2 regions of the Sphingomonas ginsenosidivorax genome follow, and region 1 is predicted to be linked to the other one. Evidence: predicted binding sites of a transcription regulator. Region 1 holds the regulator's gene; the other holds the start of a gene.

Region 1 (11,584 bases):
GTCCAGGCGGGCGCTGGGATCGTCGCCGACAGCGTGCCCGCGTACGAGCAGCGCGAGTGCGAGGCGAAGGCCGGCGCGATCCTCGCCGCCGCGCGCGAGGCTGTGGCAAGGGCGGCGGCGCCCGGTTTCGGGCAGTAATCGCCCTCGTCTCCGTCATCCTGACGAAAGTCAGGATCCAGAGCCCCAAACGCCGACGCCCGTGACCCTGGATCCCGGATCAAGTCCGGGATGACGAAGGCTGTGCTGCCCCCTCGTCATCCCAGCGTAGGCTGGGATCTCCCGGTTTCGGTCCTCGCCCTCGCCTCACGAGATCCCAGCCTTCGCTGGGATGACGGAAGGGACCAAGTTACGGCGTCGTCGTCTCCGACGCATTCGCCCGCCGCTCCGCCGAATAGGCTTTCGCCCGCTGCAGGGCGCAGCCCGACTGGCCGCCGGTCCCGACCGCGGAACACGTGTCCGGCAACCCGCCGGCAATGCGACCCTGCTCGTCGAGCGCGGCGGCGCGGTTGACCCAGCTCTGGTTCTGCGCCGGAATCGGCTTGTCGTCGCGCAGCGACTTGGGAATGCGATAGGGCTGCTCGAGCGTCTGGCAGACTACGATCTCGTCCCCCGAACCCTTCGGGCACTCCTGTCCCGCGTTCAGCGTCACGCTGCGGACGCGCTGGGGCGGCTGGCCGGCCTGCGCCGTCTCGGCCTGGGTCGGTTGCGATGCCCGGGACTGGGTCTGGGTCTGGGCTGAAGCGAGGCCGGGAAGCACGACGAGTGTGGCAAACAGCGCGGTACGGAACATGACGGAAACTCCTTGTGAACGCTCAACGTTCGTCGCCGCGCATGGCTCCGACCTGAACGCCGCGATGCGACGACCCGAACTCGGTCGGCCGTTCCCGATTTGGTGTGCCGTCGCGGGTGTCGCAACACCGTTGCACGATCACCCCTATGGTTTATGGCGACCGCATGATTCTGGTCGTCGACAATTACGACAGCTTCACCTGGAACCTGGTCCATTACCTGATGGAACTCGGCGCCGAGGTGGAGGTGGTCCGCAACGACGCGATATCCGCAGGCCAGGCGCTGTCGTCCGGCGCGGACGCGTTCCTGATCTCGCCGGGGCCCTGCACGCCCAACGAGGCGGGCGTCAGCCTCGACCTCGTCGCCGCCTGCGTCGATGCAGGCAAGCCGCTGCTCGGCGTGTGCCTGGGGCACCAGGCGATCGGCCAGCATTTCGGCGGCCGGGTCGAGCGCGGGGGGCTGATGCACGGCAAGACCTCGCCGGTGCTCCACGACGATACCGGGTTGTACGCCGGCCTGCCCTCGCCCTTCCTCGCAACGCGCTATCATTCGCTGATCGTCAACGCGGTGCCCGACAGCCTGGTCGTCAACGCGACCGCCGAGGACGACACCGTGATGGGCTTCCGCCATGCGACGCTGCCGATCCACGGCGTGCAGTTCCATCCCGAGAGCATCGCGACCGAGCACGGCCATGCGATGCTGGCGAATTTTCTGGCGATTGCGGGAGTCGAACTCCCCTCCCGCCTGCGGGAGGGGCTGGGGGAGGGCCTGTCCGCAAACGCGGGCGCCGCCATGGGGACACGCCCTCCCCTACCCCCTCCCGCAGGCGGGAGGGGAATGTGACCACCACGACCCTTCTCCCCGATCCTTCCACGCCCCTCTCCCGCGAATCCGCGCGCGAGGCGTTCGCCGACATCCTCGACGCGCGCGCCAGCGAAGACGCGATCGCGACCTTCCTCGTCGCCCTCGCCGAACGCGGCGAGACCAGCATCGAGATCGCCGAGGCCGCGCGCGCGCTGCGCCAGCGGATGCTCCCGATCGCCGCGTCGGCCACCGCGGTCGACGTCTGCGGCACCGGCGGCGACGGCCATCACACGCTCAACGTCTCGACCGCGGTCGCGCTGGTCGTCGCGGCCTGCGGCGTCCCCGTCGCCAAGCACGGCAACCGCGCCGCCTCGAGCAAGGCGGGTGCCGCCGACACGCTCGAGGTCCTCGGCCTCGACATGGACCGCGCCGGCGCGACCGCAGAGGCGAGCCTCGCCGAGATCGGCATCGCCTTCCTGTTCGCCGCCAACCATCACCCGGCGATGCGGCGCATCACCCCGATCCGCCAGCGCATCGGCCGCCGCACGATCTTCAACCTGATGGGCCCGCTCGCCAACCCGGCCGGCGTCACCCGCCAGCTGATCGGCATCGCGCGCCCCGATTACGTGCCGCTCTATGCCGACGCGCTCGAACAGCTCGGCACGCAAGCCGCGCTCGTCGTCTCGGGCGAGGAAGGTCTCGACGAGCTGTCAGGCGCAGGCTCCAGCATCGTGGCCAGCATCGGCACCGTCGACCTGCCCGCCCGGATCACCCCCGACGACGCCGGCCTGCCTCGTCACCCGATCGAATCGATCCGCGGCGGCGACGCCGCGCACAACGCCGCCGCGCTGCAACGCCTGCTCCACGGCGAGACCGGTGCGTACCGTGACGCCGTCCTGCTCAACGCCGCCGCCGCCCTGATGGTCGCCGGCATCGCCCCCACCCTGACCGAGGGTGCCGCCCAGGCCGCGGAGGCGCTCGACGCCCGCCGCGCCGAAGCGCTGCTCGCCCGCTGGATAGCCTATTGATGACCATGCTCGACCGCATCCTCGAGACCAAGCGTGCCGAAGTCGCCGCGCGCAAGGCGACGACCAGCCTCGCCGATATCGACGCCGGCATCGCCCATGTCTCCAAGCCGCGGGGTTTTCGCGCCGCGCTCGACGCCAAGCCCGGCCATGCACTGATCGCCGAGGTGAAGAAGGCGAGCCCCTCCAAGGGCCTGATCCGCGCCGATTTCGATCCGCCCGCGCATGCCCGCGCCTATGAGGCCGGGGGCGCTGCCTGCCTGTCCGTGCTGACCGACGAGAGCTGGTTCCAGGGTGCCGATTCCTACCTGACCGCCGCCCGCGACGCGGTGTCGATCCCGGTGTTGCGGAAGGACTTCATGGTTGATCCGTGGCAGGCGACCGAAGCGCGGAGCATCGGCGCAGACGCAATCCTGATCATCGTCGCCGCGCTCGACGACGCACAGATGGCGGAGATCGAAGCCTCCGCGCTCGAATGCGGGATGGACGTGCTGGTCGAGATTCATGACGCGCACGAACTGGAGCGCGCGCTGAAGCTCAAGTCGCGGCTGATCGGGGTCAACAACCGCGACCTGCGCGACTTCTCGGTCGATTTCCGCCGCACGTTTGATCTGGTCGCGCTCGCGCCCAAGGACTGCACCTTCGTCGCGGAGAGCGGCCTCACCAGCCGCGCCGACCTCGACGCGCTCGCCGAAAAAGGCGTGCATTGCTTCCTGATCGGCGAGGCGCTGATGCGGCAGCCCGATATCGAGGCTGCGACGCGCGCGCTGCTCGCCCCCGCATCCTCGACATGAGCGGCCTCACGCATATCGACGCCGACGGTGCCGCACGGATGGTCGACGTCGGCGGCAAGGCCGTCACGACGCGGATCGGGGTCGCCAGCGGACGAATCACGATGTCGCCCGAGGCCGCCACTGCGATCGCTGCGGGCACCGCGAAGAAGGGCGACGTCCTCGCCGTCGCGCGCGTCGCCGGAATCATGGCGGCCAAGCGCACCAGCGACCTGATCCCGCTCTGCCACCCGCTGCCGCTCAATTCGGTCGACATCGCGCTGGACGTCGACGACACTGGCGTCACCGTCACCGCGACGACCTCGACCGACGGCAAGACCGGCGTCGAGATGGAGGCGCTGACCGCGGTCTCGGTCACGCTGCTGACCATCTACGACATGGCAAAAGCGATCGATAAGGGCATGATCCTGAGCGACATTCGCCTGCTGTCGAAGCGCGGCGGCAAGTCGGGCGACTGGACCGCCTGAGGCGCTCGCCTAGCGCCTCCCGTCATCCTGACGAAAGTCAGGACCCAGGGCCCCGTGCGCGACGCCTGCCCCCGCGGAACAAGGCGGCGGTCGGCAGCCGAAACTCCTCAAGACACACTTCCCCGGCGAAGGCCGGGGCCCAGTTGGGAGGTAGCCGTGACGGAGCGCCACCCTACGTTACCCTTGTTCCCCAACTGGGCCCCGGCCTTCGCCGGGGAACCTGACCTCGCCAGGATGACTCAGCGCTGTCCTACACAGCCAGGATATGCCAGCCCCGTGGCATGATCCGCCGCGCCACCTCCCCGAAAAACCTCGACGTCCAGCGCCCCCTCAACATCGGCGCCGCGAAACCCTTGGACGCCCGCAACGTTCTCGACATGCGCGACGCAAAACCCGTTCGTCGTCTCAACATTCTCAACATTCGCGCCGGAACAGCCCCTCGATGATCCAACTCCTCCCCGTCGCGGATGCCCAGTCGCGGCTGTTCGCGCTCGCGCCCCGTGTCGAGTCCGAGACGCTTCCCTTGCGCGACGCCGCCGGCCGCTGGGCCGCGCAGGACATCCTTGCCAACCGCACGCAGCCCGCCGCCGACCTCTCGGCGATGGACGGCTATGCGATCCGCTTCGCCGACATGCCCGGACCCTGGACCGTGATCGGCGAAAGCGCGGCGGGACGTGCCTTCGACGGCGAGGTCCGCACCGGCGAGGCGGTCCGCATCTTCACCGGCGCCGCGCTGCCCGCGGGCGCCGACACCGTGCTGATCCAGGAAGAGGCCGCGCGCGCGGGCGAGGCTCTTACGCTGGACGGCGAAGGGCCGCCCTATCTCGGGCGCAACACTCGCGCGCGCGGGCTCGACTTCACCATCGGCGACCGGCTGGTGGCCAAGGGCGACCGTCTGACGCCAGCGCGGATCGCGGTCGCGGCGACCGGGGGGCACGGCACGCTCGGCGTCAACCGTCGCATCCGCGTCGCGGTCGCGGCGACCGGTGACGAGCTCGTCCCCCCCGGCTCCACCACCTCCGGCCTCGCGCTGCCCGAATCGAACGGCATCATGATCGCGGCGATGCTCGCGGACCTGCCCGTCGACATCGTCGATCTGGGCATCCTGCCCGACCGGCTCGAGACCTTGCGCGATGCCTTCGCGGCAGCACGATGCGACCTGCTCGTCACCACCGGCGGCGCGTCGGTCGGCGACCACGACCTGGTGCGCCCGGCGATCGAGGCGGCGGGCGGCGTCATCGATTTCTGGCGGATCGCGCTGCGGCCGGGCAAGCCGATGATGGCCGGCCGGCTCCGCGACGCGACCGTGCTCAGCCTGCCCGGCAACCCGGTTTCGGCGTTCGTCACCGCGACACTGTTCGTCCGCCCGCTGGTCGCACACATGGCCGGTGCCCGCGATCCGCTGCCGCAGACGACGCACGCACTGCTCGGCGAAGATCTCGCGGCGAACAACGCGCGCACCGATTATATGCGCGCCGAAATCAGGGACGGCCGCGCCTATGCCTCGACGATCCAGGACAGTTCGATGCTGCTCACGCTCGCCCGTTCGACCTGCCTGATCGTGCGCCCCGGCAACGCGCCTGCCGCCAAGGCAGGCGACTCGGCGGAAATCCTGGTGATTGCCTGACCGGTGCTTGACCCAGCACTTGACGTGGTAAATTTTGTTCCATAGAAGTTCCCAGTCTGTTCCGGGCCGGAGAATTGCCATGCTCACGCGCAAGCAGCACGAGCTCGTCTGCTTCATCAACGATCGTCTCGAGGATACCGGGGTGTCGCCCTCGTTCGAGGAGATGAAGGACGCGCTCGACCTCAAGTCGAAGTCGGGCGTCCACCGCCTGATCAGCGCGCTCGAGGAACGCAACTTCATCCGCCGCCTGCCCAATCGCGCCCGCGCACTCGAAGTGCTGCGGATGCCCGAACGCGCCGAGAAGAAGGCGCCGGCCAAGGCGCCTGCCGCTCCCGCCAACGTCAAGTCGGCACCGCAGCCGGCGAACGACGTGATCGAGATTCCGCTGCACGGCCGGATCGCCGCCGGCGTGCCGATCGAGGCGTTCGAGGGATCGTCGATGCTCGCGGTCCCCGCCGCGCTGCTCGGTGCGGGGGAGCATTATGCGCTCGAGGTTTCGGGCGACTCGATGGTCGAGGCCGGGATCCTCGACGGCGACTATGCCCTCATCCGCCGGACCGAGACCGCCCGTGACGGCGAAATCGTCGTCGCGCTGATCGAGGAAAGCGAGGCGACGCTCAAATTCTTCCGCCGCGAAGGCGCGATGGTCCGCCTCGACCCCGCCAACCGCGCCTACGACCCGCAGCGCTACGCCCCCGCGCAGGTCCGCGTGCAAGGGAAGTTGTCCGGTATCCTGCGCCGCTACGACTGAAGCTCCTGTCTCCCGCGAAGGCGGGAGAAGTCCTGAGCGCGGCGACTGGGAGCTGCCGGGTGCAGGTTCGATGGAAGCGGGACTAGGTATTGCGCGTATTGAAACCGTCATCCTGGGCTCGACCCAGGACCCAGGGTCACGAGTGCTGCGCCTGCGACCCTGGATCCTGACGTTCGTCAGGATGACGGGCCCTCCAGACATGATCGCGTCCTCGAAAACCAGGACGGTGCGTGAACGCGCGCGGCGCCGCCTGCACCCGCCACGGATGCCGATCGCCCGGCGATAAGACCGTCGTTACCCGTCCGGTGCCGAGCGTGACCGCCACGCCCCCCGTCCGCTGCAACGTCCACCGGTCGAGCCGCAGCCACCGCGGCATGCAGCCCCGCGGCAACCCGCGCTCGCTGACGACGATATCGGCAGACCGGCACGCCGCGATTAGCGCGGCCGTCGGCACCGGATACAGGCTCCGCGTCGCCACGATCCGCCACGTGCGCGCGCCCGCGGTGATATCGGTCATGCACAGATCGCGACTGCACCGTGCATCGGGCTGGTCGGACAGCCATGACGGTTCGCCGATCAGCCCACCATTCTCGGCCAGCGTATCGCGGACATAGTCTCCCGCCCGATCCCGCAACAGCGCCAGCCCTGCCGCGGTCCGCACCGCGACATGCCGCCCGTCCCCGGTCACCAGCAGGTCCGGCGCCGGCGTCGCCAGCGCCCAGCTCGCCCCGAACAGCAGTGGCACCAGCCCCAGGCGTCGCCACCGCGTCCGCCACAGCGCGATCCATAGCCCCCCGCCGACCATCGCGGCATAGGCACCGTCAGGCATCGCCGGCAGCGATCGGACAGCGCCCGGCACCGCCGCCACGAGATGCGCAAGCCAGAGGAGAAGGTCGAGCGCCTGCTGGACCAGCCACCACAGGGGCGCACCCAGCTCGACCGCGTCGAGCAGCAACGCCGCCGCCTCCAACGGCATGACGACGAAGGTCGTCAGCGGGATCGCGACGATATTCGCGACCGCGCCGTACAGTCCGGCGCGGTGGAAATGATAGACCGCGATCGGCATCAGCGCCGCCTCGACGACGATCCCCGTCAGCAGCAGCGAACCGAGCGCGCGCGCCAGCCGCCGTGCCGCGCCCTCCTCGTGCGGTCCGAACAGCGCGGTGATCCGCGGATGTTCGTGCAAGGCGACGATGGCGGCGATCGCGGCGAACGACAGCTGGAAGCTCGGGCCCGCCAGCGCCTCCGGCAGCGCGAGCAGGACGATGACTGCGCCCATCGCCAGCGCGCGGAGCGTCACTGCCTGCCGGCCTATCGCCAGCGCCGCCAGAACCAGGAGCGCCGCTACGCAGCTCCGGATCGTCGGCACCTGGGCGCCGGTCAGCAGCGTATAGCCGATCGCCGCACCCGCCCCGGCCACCGCCGCGACCAAGGGCAATCGGACGCGCAGCGCCAGCCACGGGCTGAGCGCCAGCAACCGCATGACGATCAGCATCGTCGCGGTCACCGCGGCGGTGATATGCAGCCCGCTGACCGACAGCAGGTGTGCGAGACCCGCGCGGCGCATCGCCTCCGAATCGTCCTCCCCGATCGCGCCGATATCGCCGGTCGCCAGCGCCGCCGCGATCCCGCCGGCGCTGCCGTCCAGGCTGTGGGTGATATGCGCGGACAGCCGCCCGCGCAGTCCCGATCCACCATCGGCGGGTGTCGTCACCACGACCGGCCCGAAGCCCCTGCCCGTCGCGCCGAGCCCGGCGAACCACGCGACGCGCGCGAAGTCATAGGCACCGGGCACGGCCGGCAAGGGCGGCGGCATCAGCCGTGCACGCAGGCGGATCATGGCGCCCTCGCCCAGCCCCTTCGGCGCATCCGCTTCGGCGAGATTGACCCGGACGCGGGGCGGCAGGTCGAGCGCTTCACCGCGCGCATCGGTCACGGACCCGACCGGGAGCAGCGTGACCCGTACCAGCGCCCGGGCCGCGAGCGGCTCGACCCGCTCGACCTGCGCCGCGAACGTCGCCACGGTCGGCCGCTGGAGCACGGGTGCCGCCACCCGGTCCGCACGCGCCCAGACCAGCGCCAGTCCAGCGGCGGCCGCCAGCGCACCGATCGCGATCACGCGGGCCGCCCGTCCGCCGCGCCCGGTCGCCAGCGCCGCGCAGCCGATCGCACTCAGCAGCAGGATCGCCGTCCGCCACGCGGTCGCATCCGGCAACGCGAACCACAGCGCGATCCCCGCGCCCAGCGCGACCGGCAGCCACAATATCAGCTGATCGCGCTCCGCCTCCAGCCAGCGCTCGATCGCGCGGCCGGTCCCCGCCACGATCGGCGGCACGCCCATTTGTCGCCGCGCGGGGGCCATGCTAGGGGCGGCGACGGCTGAACTGGCCATCGTTCTTACAGTCTGGGAGCACCCGCGGTTGGGCGCAACATCTGAAACGCATGCGGCATCGCCTGCATCCGTGGTTACCCGTTTCGCTCCGTCACCGACGGGGTATCTGCATCTGGGCGGCGCGCGCACCGCGCTGTTCAACTGGCTGTACGCCAAGGCGAACGGCGGCACCTTCCTGCTGCGCATCGAGGACACCGACCGGGTGCGCTCGACGCAGCCTGCGATCGACGCGATCCTCGACGGCATGCGCTGGCTCGGGCTCGACTGGGATGGCGATGCGGTCATGCAGTTCGCGCGCGCCGACCGGCACGCGCAGGTCGCGCACGAGATGGTCGCCGGCGGGCACGCCTATCGCTGCTACATGACCAATGACGAGATCGCCGAGATGCGCGCGGCGGCACAGGCGGCGAAGAAGCCGCTCAGGATCCGCAGCCCGTGGCGCGACCGCCCGGCAAGCGAGGCGCCCGATCGCCCGCACGTCGTGCGGCTCAAGGCGCCGCTCGAGGGCGCAGTGACGATCCAGGACCAGGTCCAGGGGGCGGTCACGGTGCAGAATGCCGAGATCGACGACATGATTTTGCTCCGCTCGGACGGCACGCCGACCTATATGCTGGCCGTCGTCGTCGACGACCACGACATGGGCGTGACGCATGTCATCCGCGGTGACGATCATCTCAACAACGCGTTCCGGCAGCTGCCGATCTACCGCGCCATGCAATGGCCCGAGCCGACCTACGCGCACATCCCGCTGATCCACGGCCCGGACGGCGCGAAGCTGTCGAAGCGCCACGGCGCGGTCGGTATCGAGGCGTATCGCGACGAGATGGGCATCCTGCCCGAAGCGTTCGACAATTACCTGCTCCGGCTCGGCTGGGGACACGGCGACGACGAGATCATCAGCCGTGAGCAGGCGGTCGAATGGTTCGACCTCGCGCATGTCGGCAAGAGCCCGTCGCGGTTCGACCTCAAGAAGCTCGAGAACCTCAACGGCCATTACATCCGCGAGGCCGACGACGCCCGCCTTGCCGGCCTCGTCGCCGATCGACTCGGCCATGCGCTGCCGGATGGCGGGCTCGACCTGCTGACGCGCGCGATGCCGTCTTTGAAACCGCGTGCCGCAAACCTCAACGAACTGGCCGATGGTGCGGGCTTCCTGTTCAGCCTGCGGCCGATCGCGATGGACGACGGTGCGAAGGGGCTTTTGAGCGACGAAGCGAAAGCGTTGCTGTCCAATCTCCATGCTGCCCTTGACGCGGTGCACAACTGGGATACGGAGACGCTCGAAGACGCGGTACGGCGTGTGGCAGAGGAGCGGGGCGTCAAGCTCGGCCAGGTCGCACAGCCGCTTCGCGCCGCGCTGACGGGACGCAAGACGTCGCCGGGCATCTTCGATGTGCTCGACCTGCTCGGGCGCGAAGAGAGCCTCGCACGGATCGCCGACCAAAGCGCGTCGGCCTGAGAATTCCAAGGAAGGATAACAGCATGAGCGAGACCGCAACCCTGGCCGTGAACGGCAAGGACAACGACTATCCGGTCATGTCCGGCACGGTCGGCCCGGACGTCATCGACATCCGCAAGCTCTATGCGCAGACCGGCGCGTTCACCTACGATCCCGGCTTCACCTCGACCGCGAGCTGCAAGTCCGACATCACCTATATCGACGGCGACGAAGGCGTGCTGCTGCACCGCGGCTACACGATCGGCGAGCTGGCCGAGCAGTCCAACTTCATGGAGGTCTGCTACCTGCTGCTGAACGGCGAACTGCCGACCGCGGACGAGCTCGACACCTTCACGCACACAATCACGCGCCACACCATGGTGCACGAGCAGCTCGCGACCTTCTTCCGCGGCTTCCGTCGCGACGCGCATCCGATGGCGATCATGTGCGGCGTCGTCGGCGCGCTGTCGGCCTTCTATCACGACTCGACCGACATCCACGATCCGGCGCAGCGCGTCATCGCGTCGCACCGCCTGATCGCGAAGATGCCGACGATCGCCGCGATGGCGTACAAGTACAGCGTCGGCCAGCCCTTCCTGTATCCGGACAATTCGCTCAGCTACACGGGCAATTTCCTGCGCATGACGTTCGGCGTTCCGGCCGAGCCCTATGTCGTGAACCCGGTCGTCGAGAAGGCGATGGACCGCATCTTCATCCTCCACGCCGATCACGAGCAGAACGCGTCGACCTCGACCGTCCGCCTTGCCGGTTCGTCGGGCGCCAACCCGTTCGCGTGCATCGCGGCCGGCATCGCCTGCCTGTGGGGTCCCGCGCATGGCGGCGCGAACGAAGCCGCGCTCAACATGCTGCGCGAGATTGGCACCGTCGACCGGATCCCCGAGTTCATCGCGCGCGCGAAGGACAAGAACGATCCGTTCCGCCTGATGGGCTTCGGCCACCGCGTGTACAAGAACTACGATCCGCGCGCGACGGTCATGCAGACGACCGTCAAGGAAGTGCTCGGCGAGCTCGGCGTCACCGACCCCGTGTTCGACGTCGCGATCGAACTCGAGCGCCTGGCGCTCAGCGATCCGTACTTCATCGAGAAGAAGCTGTTCCCGAACGTCGACTTCTATTCGGGCGTCATCCTGTCGGCGATCGGCTTCCCGACCTCGATGTTCACCGTGCTGTTCGCACTCGCCCGCACCGTCGGCTGGGTCGCGCAGTGGAACGAGATGATCACCGATCCCGACCAGAAGATCGGTCGTCCGCGCCAGCTGTACAGCGGCGCCGCACAGCGCGACTACGCGCCGATCGGCACGCGCTGATGACCAGGCTCCGGCCGGTCCTGATCGTCATCGGCGTGCTTGCCGCGCTGATGGGGATGCTGTGGATCGGCCAGGGCCTGGGCTACGTCCATTGGCCGCAGTCGAGCTTCATGCTCGACCAGCGGCCATGGGCAGACCGCGGTGCGGTCCTCGCCGTGCTCGGTCTAGCGCT
Region 2 (11,584 bases), 960 kb from region 1:
ATCACGCCCGAGCGCCGCGACGGACCGGCGGTGGCGAAGATCGTCGAGACGACGTTTGCAGGCGCGAGCGACCTCAAGGTCAGCACGCTGTCCGGCACCGTCCAGAGCGTGGGGTCGAACCGCGGCTGGTTCACCTGGCTCGATTCGAGCTACGTGATGAAGGCGCCGTTCTCGGTCGGCTATTTCGTCGACCTGTCGGGGATGGGTCCGTCGGACTTCCGCTGGGACGAGAAGCGCAAGGTGCTGAGCGTCCGCGCGCCCGACGTGCGGCTCGGTGACATCAACATCGACGAATCGCACATCTATATCGAGGACACGAAGGGCGTCTTCGTCACGCGGACGATGATGGGCGCCATGCGCCGCCAGGCGTCGCAGGGGGCGGAGCGCGTCGCGGACGGCGAGGCGCGCAAGCCCGAGCGGATCGCCGCCGCTCGCCGCAACGCGCGTGCGGCTCTGACGAACCTCGTTGCCGGACCATTGCGCGCGGCGGGCTTGCGGAACGTCACCGTCGCCGTGACTTTTGCGGGTGAGCGCGGCCGCTCGACCGAGCGCTGGGACACCTCGCGCTCGCTGCAGGATGTGCTAGGCAACGCCAGCTAATCGGGATGTGATCATGGAACTTCGTCAGAACCTTGCCGGCGTGGACATCCGCGCCGAAATCGAACGCCTCCGCCGCGAGAAGAACGCGGTCATTCTCGCGCATTACTACCAGAAGCCCGAGCTGCAGGACCTTGCCGATTTCGTCGGCGACAGCCTCGATCTGTCGCGCAAGGCCGCGGCCACCGATGCCGACGTGATCGCATTCTGCGGCGTGCGCTTCATGGCGGAGACCGCGAAGATCCTGTCGCCCGACAAGATCGTGGTCCTGCCCGACATGGACGCCGGCTGCAGTCTGGAGGACAGCTGCCCACCCGAGCAGTTCGCGGCGTTCCGCGCGGCGCATCCCGATCACATCGCGCTGACCTACATCAACTGCTCGACGGAGGTGAAGGCGCTCAGCGACATCATCGTCACCAGCTCGTCGGCGGAAACGATCCTGGCACAGCTGCCCGCGGACCAGAAGATCATCTTCGGCCCCGATCGCAACCTCGGCGGCTATCTGGTCCGGAAGACCGGGCGCGAGATGCTGTTGTGGCCGGGCGTCTGCATCGTCCACGAGGCGTTCAGCGAGACCGAGCTGATGAAGCTAAAGGCGCAGCACCCCGGGGCGCCCGTCGTCGCGCATCCCGAATGCCCGGCGATCATCCTCGATCATGCCGATTATGTCGGCTCGACGCGCGGGATCCTCGAATATGCGATGGCGATGCCCGGTGATACGCTGATCGTCGCGACCGAGCCGCACATCATTCACCAGATGGAAAAAGCGCTGCCGAACAAGCGCTTCGTCGGTGCCCCCGGCGCCGACGGCAACTGCAACTGCAATATCTGCCCGTATATGGCGCTGAACACCGTAGAGAAACTCTACGTCGCGCTGCGCGATCTGGAGCCGCGCATCGAGATCGAGGAGAGCCTGCGGCTGAAAGCGAAGGTGAGCCTCGATGCGATGCTGACGATGGCGTCGGGCAGCGTGGGGAAGGGTGACCTCGGGCCGGCGCGGGTGACGGGGGACTAAACCACCTCTTCGTCATCCCGGGCTCGTCCCGGGATCCAGAGCCACGAGCGTCATCGCCTGTAACCCTGGATCCCGGGACAAGCCCGGGATGACGGAAGGGTTTGCCGAAAGAAGCCTACTGGCCGCGGCCGGTCTTGCCCTGCAGCTCGTCGATCTTGAGCGACGCATCGGCCTTGGTCAGCGAATCGTCGAATTCCTCATGCGCTTCCTCGGACAGCGTCTTGAGATAGCTCGCCTGCGCACCGGTCATCTTCTCGTCGCCGGTCGTCCAGTCGTGCGGATCCTTCTCGGCGTTGGAGAAGGGTTCGGACTTGGGGTTCGTGTCGGACATGCTGTGTTCCTTTCGAGTCTGTCCAACGCGGGTGTTCCGCATGTGTTCCCGTCGATTCCTTCTGGTGTAAGACCTTGTGCATGGCCCGGCCGCGTACCAGATCCGAGAAGCGCGTGGATGACCACGTCCCTGCCGACAGTCCCGTTGCTTGCCCTTGGCGCAACGTGCTAAATCCTGTCCCTGGGGTGAACAACGGGCATTGAACATGGTGATTTCCAACCTTTCGGACGCCGCGCAGCGCCGGTGACCGAGTCTCCCCAGGCGGCCCTTCCGGCAGCACGCGACGATGCCGACGCGCATCTCGGTCATCACAACAGCGACGGCATGCTGAAACTCGCGCTCGGCGCGATCGGCATCGTGTTCGGCGACATCGGCACCAGCCCGCTCTACGCGTTCCGCGAGACGTTCGCCGGGCACCACAAGCTCGCGCTCGACCCCGCGCACATCATGGGCGTCATCAGCCTGATGTTCTGGTCGATGATGATCGTCGTCACCGTCAAATACGTCATCATCATCATGCGCGCCGACAACAAGGGCGAGGGCGGCAGCCTGGCGCTGCTCGCGCTCGTCTCGGGCAAGACCAAGACGAAGCGGTGGAGCAAGGGGATCATTTTGCTCGGCGTGTTCGCGACCGCGTTGTTCTACGGCGACAGCATGATCACGCCGGCGGTGTCGGTGCTGTCCGCGGTCGAGGGGCTCGCGGTCGCGGCGCCCAGCTTCGCCGGGCTCGTCCTGCCGATCGCGATCGCGATCCTGATCTTCCTGTTCTACATCCAGAGCAGCGGCACCGCGCGCGTCGGCCTGTTCTTCGGGCCGATCATGCTCGTCTATTTCGGCGTGATCGCGGTGCTCGGCGTGCTCAGCATCGCGCAGACGCCCGAGGTGCTGTGGGCCTTCTCGCCGCATTACGCGGTCCAGTTTTTCCTGATCGATCCCGAACGCGCGTTCCTGGCGCTCGGCTCGGTGGTGCTCGCGGTCACCGGCGCGGAGGCGCTGTACGCCGACATGGGGCATTTCGGCCGGAAGCCGATCGGCGTGTCGTGGCTGTTCTTCGTGCTGCCCGCGCTGATCCTGAATTACATGGGGCAGGGCGCGCTGCTGTTCCGCGACGGCGATGCCGCGCTGGTCAGCCCGTTCTACAACCTCGCGCCCGCCGCGCTGCAGCTCCCGCTCGTCATCCTCGCGACGATGGCCGCGGTGATCGCGTCGCAGGCGGTGATCTCGGGCGCCTTCTCGGTCACGCAACAGGCAATCCAGCTCGGCTTCATTCCCCGCCTGCGCATCGAGCATACCAGCGCCTCGACGCAGGGGCAGATCTACATCCCGCTCGTCAACTGGGCGTTGATGATCATGGTCATCCTGCTGGTCCTGTTCTTCCGCACCTCGTCGAACCTGACCAGCGCGTACGGGATCGCGGTGACGGGGGCGATGTTCATCGATACCTGCCTGCTGGGCGTGGTGCTGTTCCGCCTCTGGAACTGGCCGGTCTACGCCGCGGTGCCGCTGCTGGCGGTGTTCTTCCTGGTCGACGGCGCCTATTTCGCGGCGAACCTGACCAAGGTGCCCGCAGGCGGCTGGTTCCCGCTGCTGGTCGGCTTCATCATCTTCACCTTCCTGACGACCTGGTCGAAGGGGCGGCAGCTGATGATCGACCGGATGCGCGAGGCGGCGATGCCGATCAAGGTGTTCATCAACTCGGCGTCGGGGTCGGCCTCGCGCGTGCCGGGTACCGCGGTGTTCATGACCTCGACGCCGGACGGCGTGCCGCACGCGCTGCTGCACAACCTCAAGCACAACAAGGTGCTGCACGAGCGCGTCATCCTGCTGACCGTGAAGATCGTCGGACAGCCCTATTGGCCCGCGCACGACCGCGCGATCCGCGAGGAGCTGGGCGAGGGTTTCCACCGTCTCGTCCTGCGCTACGGCTTCATGGAGGATGCCGACGTGCCCGCCGCGCTGCGCGAGGTGCATAATTGCGGCGCCGACTTCAAGATGATGGACACCAGCTTCTTCCTGTCGCGCCAGACTTTGCTCGCGTCGGACAAGCCGGGGATGATGATCTGGCGCGAGAAGCTGTTCGCGTGGATGCTGCGCAACGCCGAAAGCGCGATGGAGTTCTTCCGCCTGCCGACCAACCGCGTCGTCGAGCTCGGCAGCCAGATCGAGATCTGATGTCCATCGAGCCTGCGCCTGCGCCCATCATCGTCACCGCGCTGTTCGGGCGAAAGGACACCGCGTTCTTCGACACGATGCGGCGGACGCATTTTCCGCCCGAGCGCAACCAGCTCGATGCGCATCTGACGCTGTTCCATCACCTGCCACCGTCGAGCGTCGACGAGTTGAAGCACCGGCTGAACCAGGAGACGCGCGGGATCCGGGCGCCGCAGGCGCGCGTCGGCGGGCTGATGTCGCTCGGCCGGGGTGTCGCCTACCGGATCGAATCGCCCGAGCTGGTCGGCATCCGCGCGCGGCTGGCCGATGCGTTCACGGGCATGCTGACCCCGCAAGACGCCGGCGGCTGGCGCCCGCACGTCACGATCCAGAACAAGGTGACGCCCGCGGTGGCCAAGCTGCTGCTCGCCGAACTCAACCGCGATTTCCGCCCGAGCGACGTTGAAATCGCAGGGCTGGGCGCGTGGTGGTATCGCGGCGGACCCTGGGAAGCGCTTTCCCGTCACATGTTCGCTTGACCGCCCGGAATCCCCTTCCTATAGGCCCCCCTCGCGAGTGAAAGCACGCCTTTGGCGGAGTAGCTCAGTTGGTTAGAGCACGGGAATCATAATCCTGGGGTCGGGGGTTCAAATCCCTCCTCCGCTACCACTCGCGACCCATTTCTACCGGATCAGATAGCCCGGAACGGCAGCCGCCGGCGCTCCACGACCGAGCGCCAGGCCCATTCGACCGGCGCGATCGCGAAGTGGCGGACCCAGAGCATCGCCAGCGCCAGCAGCGCAAGATCGACCCCCGCCGACACCAGCATCATCGGCATCCAGGTCAGCCGCCCGTAGAGCGCGAACCCGAACGGCGGGAACAGGACCCACAGCAGCACGATCGTCTGCAGCACGTACAAAGTCAGCGCGGTCCGCCCGGCCGCCACGAACGGTCGCAGCAGACGCGCGCCGAGGGCCGTGCCGAGCAGCAGGTGGATCAGGCCGATATGGCCGAGCGTCATGCCGAGACGCGCGAACTCGTCGGTCGCCCAGCTGAACTGCGGGTCGGTCGTGAACCGCGTCGACTCATAGGCGCCGAGCACCCGCAGCGGCACAGCGAACGCATAGGCCGCGAGCGTCACCCCCGCGTAGAACGCGCGCGAGCGTTGCCCCTGCAGGATGCCGAGCTTGAACAAGGCCGCGCCGATCAGCATCGTGCTGGCCGCCTCCCAGATCGAGAAGAGTTCGCTCAGGTCCAGTCGCTCGACGGATTTCGCGATCTGCGCCTTGACCCAGTCGGTGGTGCTACCCGATCGCGCCTTGTCCTCGGCGACGACCGCGGCCTTGTGTGCTGCCTGCGCCTTTGCGCGCTTGGCGGCACGGGCGGAGGCCTTTGCAAGCGTCGCGGTCTCGGCCTTGTCGAGGGTGACACCGGCATCGCGCTTGGCCGTCAGGGCGGCGACCTCCGCGCGGGTATGGATCGGCTTGTAGATCCCGAAATAGCCCGCGCCGCCGAACTGCGCGACCGCGGCAAACAGGCCGAGCGCGATCAGCCAGCGCGGTCGCCACCGCCTGAACCAGACCGCGACCATCGCGGCGACCGCATAGGTATGGAGGATGTCGCCCGGCCACAGCAGGACGAACATGTGGACGATCCCGAACACCCACAGAACCACGTTGCGCCGAAAATACCGGCCGAGCACCAGATGGTCGCCAGCCGCCTGCGCGATCCGGTCGGTCAGGATCACCATGCCTGCGCCGAACAGCATCTCCAGCAACGCCCGGGCCGTGCCGTCCGCCACGATGTCGCGCACCCACCACGCGACCTGGTCGGCGATGCTCCAGCCCAGGTGACGAATATCGGGGCTGCTGAACGACTGCCCCATGTCGTTGACGTTCATGAACAGGATGCCGAGGATCGCGACCCCGCGCAGGATGTCGAGCGAGGCGAGACGCGGGGCGCCGTCGGGTTCGGGGGTCGGGACGGCTGTCATCGGCCGAGCGTAGGGCCGGGGCGGGGCGGGACGCAACAGGCCGTCGGTGCGCCTGCGTCGTGTCAGGAGGCGGGCTGGGCGGCGAAGCGGCTCCATGGGTCGTTGACGACCAGGATCGCATCGCTGCGTGCCAGCGCGAGCAGCGTCAGCCCGTGCTCGCGCGCATGGTCGATCGCGAGGCTGGTGGGAGCGGAGATGCCGACCAGCATCGGCACGCCGGCAACGAGCGCCTTGTCGACCATCTCGAAGCTGATCCGTGACGTCACGAGGATGAACGCGCAGTCCGTGCCCGCCACCGCGAGCCCGCCGACCAGCTTGTCGAGCGCGTTGTGGCGGCCGACATCCTCGAAGGCGGCGACGACTGCGCCTGCCTCGCCACAGGCTGCGGCGGCGTGTATCGCCCCGGTCGCGGCGTTGAGCGGCTGGTGCGCGCGCAGCCCTGCCAGCGCGGCGAACAGCGCGGCGGGCTCGACCGATGGGGCGGGGGGGCGTGCTGCAACCGGACGGCGCAGCTGCTCGAGCCCGGATATGCCGCACAAACCGCAGCTCGTGTCGCTGGTCCGGTGGCGGACGCGGTCATGGATACGGCCGCGACAGCGGTCGGCCAGGGTGACGCGGACGATCCACCCGATGTCGCCCTCGAAGACGTCGATATCGACGATGTCCGCCGGCGCGTCCGCCAATCGCTCGGTCAGCAGGAAGCCGGTGGCAAAGGCGTCCAGATCCGCCGGCGTCATCATCATCACCGCATAGCCGAGGCCGTCGACTTCGATCGCGACCGGCGCCTCGATCGCGATCCGGCGTTCGGCGGTGGTCACGCCATGAGGGCGCAGGACCAGGACCGGCTCGGTCCGCGACGACGTCATAAGGTCGCGAGATCCGCGGGCGTGTTGACGTTGGGAATGACCCCCGGCGACGCGATCGGCAACGCGCCGATCGCCAGCGCCCAGCGGCGCACCGAGCGGTTCGGAAACGACTCGATCTCCGCCAGAAGCGCAGGTCCGACCTCGACCGGCCAGTGTCCGAGCACGGGAGCGTCGGGACAGAAGGACGGGGCACGACGCGCGAGCGCTGCGACCAGGCCCTCGGGCAGACGCGGCATGTCGCAGGCGATCGTCATGACCGACGCATAGCCGAGCGTTGCGGCGCGATCGAGCGCACCGGCGATCCCGCCCAGTGGCCCCATGTCGGCACGCGGCAGGTCGGGCATGTCGCCACTCGCGCCGCCCACGATCATCGTATCCGCAACGTGCGGCGCCAGCACCGCCCGCGCATGGTCCATGAGCGCCCGGTCCCCGAGCAGCGCCTCGGCCTTGTTCGATCCGAAGCGCGACGATCGACCGCCGGCCAGGACCACGCCCAATATCATGCCTTCTCCAGCCGCACCGGAACCGATTTCGCCGCCAGAACATGGCTTTCCAGCGCGTGGTGCGCAATCGGTATCAGGATGTTGCACTCGGGATAATAGGCGCCGACGCAGCCGACCGGGATGTCGTATTCGACGACGCGCAAGCCCTCGACGCGGCGCTGCGCATTGTCACCGGCGTCGCCGACCAGATGCACCGTGTCTTCGTTCGCGACGCCGATCTTCGCCATGTCGAGCCGGTTCATGAAGATGATGTCGCGCGTGCCCTTCACGCCGCGGAAGCGGTCGTGATAGCCGTAGATCGTCGTGTTGAACTGGTCGTTGGACCGCAGTGTCATCAACCGGAACCGGCCCTCGGCATCGTCGAACCCGGTCGCGCTCAGCACCTCGGGCGTGTTGAACTCGGCCTTGCCGCTCTTCGTCTTCCATTCGCGGTGCGCCGCCGCATTGCCCTTCCAGAAGCCGCCCGGCGTGAACATGCGGTCGTTGAAGTCCGCGAACATGTCGGGATAGGTCGCCTCGATCGCGTCGCGGACCTTGGCATAGTCGCCCGCCCACGCATCCCAGTCGACCTTGGGGTTGGCCGGCATCATCGCCTTGGCAATCCCGGCCACGATCGCGGGTTCGGAAAGCAATGTGTCCGCCGCCGGGGTCGCCTTGCCCTTCGAGCCGTAGATATGGCTGAACGAGTCCTCCACCGACACGCTCTGGGCGCCGGTCGCCTGCATGTCGGTCTCGATGCGGCCGAGGCAGGGCAGGATGTAGCTGGTCTTGCCGGGCAGCAGGTGCGAGCGGTTGAGCTTGGTCGCGACATGGACGGTCAGGTCGAGGCCCTGCCACGCCGCCTCCATCGCCGCGGTGTCGGGGATCGCGCGCACGAAATTGCCGCCGAGCCCGACGAACGCCTGCGCCTCGCCCGACACGACCGCCTCGCAGCTGGCGACGGTGTCCCAGCCGAGTTCGCGCGGCGGTTCGAAGTCGTAGAGTTCCTTCAGCCGGTCGAGCGGGGCCAGCTCGGGCTTCTCGGTGATCCCGACCGTGCGCTGCCCCTGCACGTTGGAATGCCCGCGCACCGGGCCGAACCCGGCGCCCGGCCGTCCGACGTTGCCGCGCAACAGCATGAAGTTGACGACCATGTGGACGTTGTCGATGCCGTGGACGTGCTGCGTCAGTCCCATGCCATAGACGACGATCGTCGCCTTCGACCGCGCATAGACCGCCGCGGCTTCCTCGATCGCCGTGCGGGTCAGCCCGCTGTTGAGCTCGATCGCGTCCCAGCTGGTCGCGCGCGCCTTGTCGGCGAACGCGTCGAACCCGGTGGTATGCTGCGCGATGAAGTCATGGTCGATGATCCCCGGCGCACCGGATTGACGCGCGATATCATCGGCTTCGATGACGAACTTCGAAATCCCCATCATCACGGCGATATCGCCGCCAGCCTTTACCTGGTGATATTGCGAGGCGATCGGGGTCGACTTGCCGGTCGCCATCTCGAGTGGGTTCTGCGGATCCTGGAAGCGTTCGAGTCCGCGTTCCTTGAGCGGATTGAAGACGACGATCTCGACGCCGCGCTTGGCGCAGTCACGCAACGGATGGAGGAAGCGCGGGCTGTTCGACCCCGGGTTCTGCCCGAAGAAGAAGATCGCGTCGCACTTCTCATAGTCCGTGAGCTTGATCGTCCCGACCGGCGACCCGATCGCGGACTTCAGCCCGACTGAGGTCGTCTCGTGGCACATGTTCGAACTGTCGGGCAGGTTGTGGCTGCCGTACATCCGCGCCATCAGCCCGTACATGTACGAGGTCTCGAGGCTGGCGCGACCCGAGGCGTAGAAGATGACCTTCTTGGGATCATAGCCCTTCAGCTTCGATCCGATATCGCCGAAGGCTTCTGCCCAGCTTACAGCGACATAGCGGTCGGTGCTCGCATCGTATTTCAACGGATGCGTCAGCCGCCCGGCCTGTTCGAGGTCGAAATCCTTCCAGCCGCGCAACTCGGTGACCGTGTGCTCGGTGAAGAAGGCAGGGGTGGTGCGATAGGTCGTCAGCTCCCATGCCGTCGCCTTCGCGCCGTTCTCGCAGAACTCGGCGATGTGCGGCTTGGCGGGGCGGCCCCAGGCGCAGCTGACGCAGACGAATCCGTCGGGCTTGTTCTGCCGCGTCAGTTCCTTGAGCGTCTCCGGCCCGATCTTCTCGCGCGCGCTGATCTCGACCAGCGATCGCATCGATCCCCAGCCGCCCGCGGGTGCGGTATAGTCTTCGATATCGATGTCGTCGCTCATGGGTCGGTCCTTCGCTTTCGCCATCAAACGAAGCGGCGGGGCTTTCGATGCACGCAGAACCGCATCGCGGCGGTTCAAATCTCACGGCTCATCGCCTAGATGGGATCCAACGCTCCAAGGATCTGCCCCATGACGACGCACACGACCCGCATGCTCATTCTCGGTTCCGGCCCAGCCGGGCTGTCCGCCGCGATATATGGTGCGCGCGCGGGCATGGCGCCGATCGTCGTGCAGGGCATCCAGCCTGGCGGCCAGCTGACCACGACGACCGACGTCGAGAACTATCCCGGGTTCAAGGACGTGATCCAGGGCCCGTGGCTGATGGAGCAGATGCAGGCGCAGGCCGAACATGTCGGCACGCGGATGATGTGGGACACGATCGTCGAGGTCGACCTGACGCGGCGCCCGTTCCGCCTGATCGGCGACGGCGGCGACGTGTACGAGGGCGACACGCTGGTGATCGCGACCGGCGCGCAGGCCAAGTGGCTAGGGATCGACAGCGAAGAGCCGATGAAGGGCAAGGGCGTCAGCGCCTGCGCGACATGCGACGGGTTCTTCTATCGCGGCAAGAAGGTCGCGGTGATCGGCGGCGGCAACACTGCGGTCGAGGAAGCGCTGTACCTGACCAACCACTCGCCCGACGTGACTCTGATCCATCGCCGCGATTCGCTGCGCGCGGAGAAGATCCTCCAGGAGCGGCTGTTCGCGCACAAGGGCGTGTCGGTGCTGTGGAACAAGGAAGTGCGCGGGTTCGTCGACGGGGGCGGCAATGCGGGGCTGGTCGCGCTCGACCTCGAGGACACGGTGACCGGGGAGCATAGCCGACTCGACGTTGATGGCGGCTTCGTCGCGATCGGCCATCATCCGGCGACCGAGCTGTTCCGCGGGCATATCGATCTGGATTCGGACGGGTACATCGCGGTCGAGACGGGCAGCACGCGGACCAGCGTCGAGGGCGTGTTCGCGTGCGGCGACGTCGCGGACAAGGTCTATCGCCAGGCCGTGACCGCTGCAGGGACGGGCTGCATGGCGGCACTGGACGCCGAGCGCTTCCTCGCGGCGGCAGAGTTCGCGGAGCTGGCCGAGGCAGCGGAGTAACCGCTTCCCTCCGTCATCCTGACGACCGTCAGGATCCAGAGTCATGGAGCGCGGCGCGCGTTACTCTGGATCCCGGATCAGGTCCGGGATGACGGGGAATGGAGGACGGTGACGATCGCGTCCTCCAGGCCGGCTGCTTCGACGGCGCCGGCGAAGCTGTGCGACGCGGTCGGGATGTAGACGGTCCGGCAGGCCAGGCTGACGTGCCGCGCGGCCGCGGTGAACGCCAAGCCAGTCGCGTCCTTCGTAGCCACGATGACGGTCGCAGCCTGTCCCCAACCGCCAAGCGCATCCATAACGCGAGTTTCAAGGCTATCCACCGCTTCAACCGGTCTCGCATGAATCTTGCGTAAACCACGGAAAACGCCGCGGATGTTGACGCCACCGCCAAGCAGGCGTCGCCATTCACGCGGATCGCGCAGCCGCTGGGAATAGCGTGCACGGATCGCCGCCGCGGGCGGGAGATCGTCGGTCTCCTTGGCCAGCCAGGGATTGGCGAGCACGACGGCATCCAGCCCGGCGTCGCGGCCGAACAGCGCGAGCGTGCTCGCCGCATCGCAATTGCCGAACCCGACGAGGCGGGTGACGGCGGGCATGGCGGCACGGAAGGCGGCGGCCGCGGCGATCAGGTCGGGCCGCGCGGACAGGAACCCGCCATTGATGCCGCTCGAATCGCCGACCCCGCGACGGTCGTAGCGCAGCACGGGCACGCCGCGCGCCGCCAGCCGCTGCGCCAGCATCGCCATCCCGCGAT

Evidence for each region. The regulator LexA, encoded in region 1, represses DNA repair genes until DNA is damaged. The targets are predictions, from matches to a motif close to GTTCCNCNCTTGTTCT.
Region 2: the regulator LexA is predicted to act here: its motif matches at 1,977-1,992, upstream of FSB78_RS07805 (DUF3072 domain-containing protein).

The regions. Positions count from the first base shown of each region.
Region 1 is NZ_VOQR01000001.1:746,656-758,239, reverse strand. Features, by position in the region: gene trpE (anthranilate synthase component I) at 1-138, shown strand, start outside; gene FSB78_RS03340 (hypothetical protein) at 347-790, opposite strand; partial or broken gene FSB78_RS03335 (anthranilate synthase component II) at 955-1,533, shown strand; gene trpD (anthranilate phosphoribosyltransferase) at 1,629-2,621, shown strand; gene trpC (indole-3-glycerol phosphate synthase TrpC) at 2,621-3,412, shown strand; gene moaC (cyclic pyranopterin monophosphate synthase MoaC) at 3,409-3,876, shown strand; gene FSB78_RS19060 (hypothetical protein) at 4,158-4,322, shown strand; gene FSB78_RS03315 (molybdopterin molybdotransferase MoeA) at 4,322-5,503, shown strand; gene lexA (transcriptional repressor LexA) at 5,583-6,254, shown strand; gene FSB78_RS03305 (ComEC/Rec2 family competence protein) at 6,391-8,595, opposite strand; gene gltX (glutamate--tRNA ligase) at 8,675-10,105, shown strand; gene gltA (citrate synthase) at 10,129-11,412, shown strand; gene FSB78_RS03290 (hypothetical protein) at 11,412-11,584, shown strand, end outside; gene FSB78_RS03285 (sensor histidine kinase) at 11,577-11,584, opposite strand, start outside.
Region 2 is NZ_VOQR01000001.1:1,707,031-1,718,614, reverse strand. Features, by position in the region: gene FSB78_RS07815 (DUF4230 domain-containing protein) at 1-600, shown strand, start outside; gene nadA (quinolinate synthase NadA) at 614-1,612, shown strand; gene FSB78_RS07805 (DUF3072 domain-containing protein) at 1,728-1,943, opposite strand; gene FSB78_RS07800 (potassium transporter Kup) at 2,268-4,115, shown strand; gene FSB78_RS07795 (2'-5' RNA ligase family protein) at 4,115-4,633, shown strand; tRNA gene FSB78_RS07790 (tRNA-Met) at 4,687-4,763, shown strand; gene FSB78_RS07785 (DUF418 domain-containing protein) at 4,786-6,087, opposite strand; gene fdhD (formate dehydrogenase accessory sulfurtransferase FdhD) at 6,150-6,953, opposite strand; gene mobA (molybdenum cofactor guanylyltransferase) at 6,950-7,456, opposite strand; gene FSB78_RS07770 (FdhF/YdeP family oxidoreductase) at 7,453-9,732, opposite strand; gene trxB (thioredoxin-disulfide reductase) at 9,862-10,830, shown strand; gene FSB78_RS07760 (hydrolase 1, exosortase A system-associated) at 10,908-11,584, opposite strand, start outside.